Teredinibacter purpureus: one gene and its partner. The protein of the gene in region 1 interacts with the protein of each later gene in a pairwise test. Links are inferred from orthologs where the notes say so. Each region holds a gene or a part of one and is shown on either strand. Other genes may lie near its edges. The genes, in order: secD and pheT.

What was found.
Region 2: the proteins of secD (region 1) and pheT interact in binary tests that used the Escherichia coli proteins (3 or more experiments, as listed by UniProt). The link is inferred for Teredinibacter purpureus from one-to-one orthologs.

Annotation. Positions count from the first base shown.
Region 1 is NZ_CP060092.1:2,884,837-2,888,089, reverse strand. The notes cover bases 185-3,111. They hold secD (protein translocase subunit SecD), read right to left. Parts: upstream 2,618-3,111; coding sequence 752-2,617; downstream 185-751. Other genes in these bases: tgt (tRNA guanosine(34) transglycosylase Tgt), read right to left, coding at 2,826-3,111; secF (protein translocase subunit SecF), read right to left, coding at 185-725. In the rest of the region: more of secF, read right to left, coding at 1-184; more of tgt, read right to left, coding at 3,112-3,253. UniProt on the Escherichia coli protein: Part of the Sec protein translocase complex. Interacts with the SecYEG preprotein conducting channel. SecDF uses the proton motive force (PMF) to complete protein translocation after the ATP-dependent function of SecA.
Region 2 is NZ_CP060092.1:3,901,810-3,905,224, reverse strand. Bases 1-3,089 are described here. They hold pheT (phenylalanine--tRNA ligase subunit beta), read left to right. Parts: upstream 1-392; coding sequence 393-2,786; downstream 2,787-3,089. Other genes in these bases: H5647_RS17425 (MerR family transcriptional regulator), read left to right, coding at 3,077-3,089; ihfA (integration host factor subunit alpha), read left to right, coding at 2,770-3,089; pheS (phenylalanine--tRNA ligase subunit alpha), read left to right, coding at 1-231. In the rest of the region: more of ihfA, read left to right, coding at 3,090-3,093; more of H5647_RS17425, read left to right, coding at 3,090-3,415.

The DNA of each region.
Region 1 (3,253 bases):
GTGGTCAACGACGTAATTAACGTTCGACCCAAGGTTTGAGTCAACGAAATATTAATAATATCAAATGACTCCGTTTTACGTACTCGACGGAAATTTTCACGTATCCGATCAGACACAACAATAGTATCGTTAAGCGAATACCCGATGACCGCCAAGACAGCCGCCAAAACCGTTAAGTCGAAATCCATCTCGGTAATGGCGAAAAACCCAAGCACTATAAGTACATCGTGCGCTAAAGCGGCTACTGCCCCCACCGAAAATTTAAACTGAAATCGCAACGCTACGTAAATCATAACCACGGCAAGGGCAAATAACATTCCCAGGCCGCCATCGTTCATAAACTCTTCACCCACCTGAGAGCCCACATATTCAATTCGCTTGCGCACAACAGTGCCATCGCCTTGATAAGCTCCCTTCAGTGATTCCACAATGGTATCACCAACTTTTTCACCGTCGGATTGAATTCGAATAACTACATCTTGATCGCTACCAAAATTCGCCACTACAGCGCTTGGGTAACCCTGATTTTTAAGATCCGCACGGATACCATTTAAATCGGCTGTTTGTGGGTAATGCAGCTCGATTAGAGTACCGCCTGTAAAATCCAACCCAAAACTTAAACCTTTAACGGCCAAGGCAGTAACGGACGCTACCAGTAGAATGGTTGAAAAAATGGCAGCAAGTTTTCGCCGCCCCATAAAATTAATAACTTTACTATCGCTCATGAGAATTCTCTTTTAATTAGGGCCCGTTATATCCACAATTTCTCAACGCGACGATTACCGTAAATAAGATTTACGATAGCGCGTGTACCCACAATGGCGGTAAACATGGACGTGACAATACCAATCGCCAAAGTAACAGCAAAACCTTTCACTGAACCGGAGCCAATAGCGTATAAAATAATCGCAACAATAAAGGTGGTTACGTTCGCATCTAAAATGGTTTCAAATGCACGTTCAAACCCAGCTTTAATGGCTGACTGTGGCGGCACGCCATTGGCGAGCTCCTCTTTAATTCGAGAAAAGATTAGGACGTTAGCATCTACGGCCATCCCCACCGTTAATACGATACCAGCAATACCTGGAAGCGTTAACGTAGCACCAAACAAAGACATAATAGCGATTAACAAAACAAGGTTTAGCGAAAGCGCTATGTTGGCTGCAAAACCAAATACTCGGTAATAAACCAACATAAAGATCAGCACCATAATTAAGCCTAACTGAACAGACTTAACACCCAGCGCAATGTTCTCGGCTCCTAATGATGGGCCGATAGTACGCTCTTCAACAAAACCCATAGGTGCAGCTAACGCACCAGCACGCAATAACAACGCTAGCTCAGACGCCGATTGCGGGTTTTCCAAGCCTGTAATACGGAAGCTTTTACCCAACGCACTTTGTATGGTGGCCAAGCTAATAATGCTAGATTCTGGAATTTGGCTGTAAATAATTTTTTCATCGCCATTTTCGTCAAGTGTGCGCTTAGTATGCGTTTTATATTCAATAAACAACACGGCCATTCGACGCCCCACGTTATCGCGGGTTTTACGGTGCATAGCACTGCCACCTTGGCTATCCATCGTAATATTGACTTGCGGCAAACTCGTATCCGGGTCATAACCCACTTGCGCATTCGTAACATTTTGGCCCGTCACTATTGGGCGCTTCTCAACGCTCGCATCACCATAGAGACGTTGCTTTTGCTCATCACGCTGAGGATACTTTTCTCGCTGAGAGGCCAGAGTAGAAGCATTGGCTTCTAACCTAAATTCCAAATTAGCGGTTTTACCAATAATCGCTTTTGCACGGGCAGTATCTTGAATGCCAGGCAGCTCTACCACTATTCGATTTCGACCTTGACGCTGCACCAAAGGCTCTGCAACACCAATTTCGTTTACACGGTTTCGCAATGTAGTTAAGTTTTGCGTTACGGCGTAATCTTCTTTTTCGCGGATATATGCTTCGCTAAATTGCGCACGAATCAAATATTTACCGGCTTCGTCAACACGCTCATATTGCAGCTCGGGCAAATCTTTTCGGAACATGCCCGTTATTTGAGTGCGAAGCTCGTCGGTTTCCGTGGTTACCGTAATTACGCCCGCTTTCGCGCGTACAGCTACACCCCGTAAACGCTCTTTTCGAATATGTTTATTAATGAACTCTTCGGTATTTTCAATTTCTTCAGCCAATACTTTTGGAGTATCAACTTCCATCAAAAAATGCACACCACCGGCTAAATCCAAGCCTAATTTCATTGGGCTTGCACCGAGGTTCAACAACCAGTCGGGCGTTGTTGGCGCTAGGTTAACCGCAACCACAAAATCCCCACCGAGGGCTTCTTGAATTTTTCGTTGGGCAGCGAGCTGATCGTCGCGTTCACGCAAGCGCAATAAGCCATTGCTCTTGTCAAACTCAACACCAAAATAGTCGATGCCAAGCTCTTTTAAAACAGCTTCGGCTTTATCGATATCACGTTGAGTAATCTCTAAAGCGGCGGATGAGCCTGAAATTTGAACAGCTGGGTCAGGTGAGTAGATATTCGGTAGCGCGTAGAGAAAACCTACAACGACGGTAACCAGAATAAGACAATACTTCCAGAAGGGGTAACGGTTCATGTTGGGGTCCAGTAAAGCTTGGTCATTTCCCCTTTGAAAGAGTGAAATGCCGCTAGCGTTCTTGTCATTTTAATTTTAAGGAGGCGGGATTATACCTACATTTGCGCTTAAGAGGTGGAATGCCGTCATGCGCGGGCACACTCTTAAGCTGAGCCCGCTCCATTACAGTACCTTATTGTGCAACCTCAACATGGGCGCACACGCCTTGCTATTCAAGGGTAAAGCGAGTTTTACCCTGCCGTTCGTAAAATTCTTCTACATATTGCGCGAGCTGCCCATGCGCAATGGCATCGCGTAATTCCTGCATGATGGTTTGATAGTGCTGTAAATTATGGATAGTATTCAGCTGAGAGCCTAAAATTTCGCCACACTTATCGAGGTGATGCAAATAAGCACGACTAAAATTTGAGCAGGTGTAACAATCGCAACTGCTATCTAACGCACTGGTATCGTGACGATGTTTCGCGTTACGTATTTTCACCACGCCTTCACGGGTAAACAAATGCCCATTACGCGCATTACGCGTAGGCATAACACAATCGAACATATCGACGCCTCGACAAACGGCTTCCACGATATCTTCTGGCTTACCAACACCCATCAAATAGCGCGGCTTGTCGGCTGGCATGGTATCGG
Region 2 (3,415 bases), 1.0 Mb from region 1 along the record:
CCTTCTGCTGAATTCGATATTCGCTGGGAAGCCAGTAAAACCGGTTGGCTAGAAGTGGGTGGTTGCGGCATGGTGCACCCTAATGTTTTGACCTCTAGTGGCGTAGACCCAGAAGCCTATACCGGCTTTGCCTTTGGCCTAGGTGTAGAGCGGCTAGCCATGTTGCGCTACGACGTGAACGACCTGCGTTTGTTTTTTGAAAACGATTTAGATTTTTTACGACAGTTCTAAGCAAAAAACCTAACGATAAAAGCGTAATTAACAGGGTAAAGAATAGAGTGGAAAGCCTCTATTCTTCCAGCAAGAAAGTGCGAATGTAGGGGTGTAACTCCAGAGCGCACACCATTACTCACGACTATCGGGCTCATGGCCCGCAACGGATAAAACGATACATGAAATTCAGCGAATCTTGGTTAAGAACTTGGGTAAACCCCAGTGTTGGCACACAAGAATTGGTCGACCAGCTCACAATGGCGGGTTTAGAAGTCGATGCCATAGACAGCGTAGCCGGTGAATTTAGCAACGTCGTTGTTGGAGAAATTCTCGAAGTTATACAGCACCCCGATGCAGACAAACTGCGAGTATGCCAAGTTGCAGGCCACCCCGAAGGTACTAAACAAGTGGTGTGCGGTGCACCAAATGCTCGCGTAGGTATAAAAATTCCTTTTGCACTCGTTGGCGCAAGTTTACCGCCCGGCGATGATGGCAAAGCCTTCAAAATTAAAAAGGCTAAACTGCGCGGCGTGGAATCCCTAGGTATGCTCTGTGGGCAAACCGAGTTACAGGCGGGCGATGATGACACCGGTTTATGGGAGCTTGCCAGTGATGCACCTGTAGGCACCGATCTACGTGAATACCTAGATCTTAACGACACCATTATTGAGGTAGACCTTACGCCTAATCGTAGCGACTGCTTAAGCCTAAAAGGCCTTGCGCGCGAGGTGGGTGTCTTGAATAAAGTGTCCGTTAATAACGTAGAAATCCTTCCTGTCGCTCATACCAGCGATGCGACCTTCCCCGTTAGCCTAGACGCTGGCGATGCTTGCCCGCGGTATGTGGGGCGAGTAATACAAGGGGTTGATGTCAGCAAGCCTAGCCCTCATTGGCTAGTAGAACGTTTACGGCGCAGCGGTGTTCGCTCTATAGATGCCGTGGTAGATGTAACGAATTACATCTTAATGGAGCTGGGCCAGCCCATGCACGCGTTCGACCTCGCAACCCTTAACACCGGCATTCGTGTGCGTTTAGCTGAGCAAGGCGAACAATTAACGTTACTCGACGGCCAAGCAATAAAACTAAACGCAGGCTCATTGGTTATTGCCGATAACAGCGGGCCAATAGCATTGGCCGGCGTGATGGGCGGGCAGACAACCTCTGTAACCAGCAATACACACGATATTTTTCTAGAAAGTGCGTTCTTCAACCCTATTATTATTGCCGGTAAAGCACGCTCTTACGGTTTACATACAGATTCGTCTCACCGCTTTGAAAGGGGAGTGGATTATAACGGAGCCGAAAGCGCCCTCGAGCGCGCGACAGCCTTATTGTTAGATATTGTGGGTGGAACCGCTGGGCCACTGGTTAAGAGTGAACTCACCGAGGCATTACCCCCTGCGCGTGAGGTAACGCTTCAGCGTAGCCGTATAGAATCTGGCTTGGGTTTAGCCATTCCCGACGCAGAAGTGGTCGATATACTCACTCGCCTCGGTTTAAGCTTAAGCAGCCAAACCGATAGCCGTTGGACATTCAGCGTACCCAGCTATCGCTTCGATATCGCAATAGAAGCCGACCTACTCGAAGAGCTAGCGCGTATCTATGGTTACAACCAGCTACCAGTCACCGAAATGCGCGTGCCAGCATCCTTACCTAAAATTAAAGATTCCCAATTACCAGAAGACCGCTTAGCGCGGCAATTAATTGGCAGGGGTTACCAAGAAGCCATAACCTACAGCTTTATCGACCCGAAAATACAGGCATTATTTACGGCTGGTGATACCGCATCAGCGGTAGAGTTACTTAACCCTATTAGCGCAGATATGAGCGTCATGCGTACCTCGTTATTGCCTGGGCTCGTCGAAACACTTCGACGTAACCTTAATCGTCAACATAGCCGTGTACGCTTGTTCGAAAAAGGTTTGCGCTTCATACCTACACCACAAGGCTTGGCCCAAACAGCGGGCCTTGCAGGCTTAATATACGGCCAGCGAGACGAAGCCTCATGGGTAGCAGAAAAGAGCGACGTAGACTTTTACGATATAAAAGGTGACCTCGAGTCGTTGTTATCGCTTACCAGCAAAACAATCACCTTTCAGCCTGTGGTACATACCGCATTACACCCAGGGCAAAGTGCAGAAGTGTTTGTAGAGGGTGAGTCAGTTGGCGTTGTTGGTGCTATCCACCCTCAGCTACTAAAGGCGCTGGACATCACTAAATCGGTATTTGTATTCGAAGTGGCGTTGCAAAAAGTACTCTCCACCACCGTTCCCGTTTTTGAGCCACTGTCAAAATTCCCTGAAGTTAGTCGAGATTTAGCTATCGTTGTAGATAGGGGCGTCAACGCTGCAGTGCTATTGGACGAAATTCGAGCAAATGCAGGTGACTACCTCAAAAACTTAAAGGTGTTTGACGTATATAGCGGCGAAGGTATTGATCCTAAAAGAAAAAGTCTGGCTTTTAACTTGACGTTTCAGCATCCTTCACGCACTCTTAACGAAGATGAAATTAACACTCCGGTGGCCGACATTATTAAGCGGCTAGAGGATGAATTTAATGCCAGCCTTAGATAATATCGATAAAGAGTCCCTCACAAAGGCCGACCTCGCTGAAAACCTGTACGAAGAGTTAGGGTTTAACAAGCGTGAAGCCAAAGAGCTCGTTGAGTTTTTCTTTGAAGAGATTCGGAATGCGCTGGAACAAAATGAGCAAGTCAAACTATCCGGTTTCGGCAATTTTGACTTGCGTGACAAAAAACAAAGACCTGGCCGAAACCCCAAAACGGGTGAAGAAATACCGATTACTGCGAGAAGAGTGGTAACCTTTCGCCCTGGTCAAAAACTAAAGGCACGAGTCGAAGCGTATGCTGGAACCGAGTAATAACGACGAATTACCCGTAATCCCAGGCAAGCGTTACTTCACTATTGGAGAAGTTAGCGAGCTATGCGCGGTAAAACCGCATGTATTGCGTTACTGGGAGCAAGAATTCCCCCAGTTGAAACCGGTTAAACGCCGAGGCAATCGCCGCTACTATCAGCGAGCCGATGTACTCACCATTCGGCAAATTCGATCACTACTGTACGATCAAGGCTTTACGATTGGTGGCGCACGTCAGCAAATGACCAGCGACGTAAATAAACCTGAAAGCAGCACTGAACTATCGAAAATAGTAGCGGAAATGATCCGAGACTTAGAAGAAGTG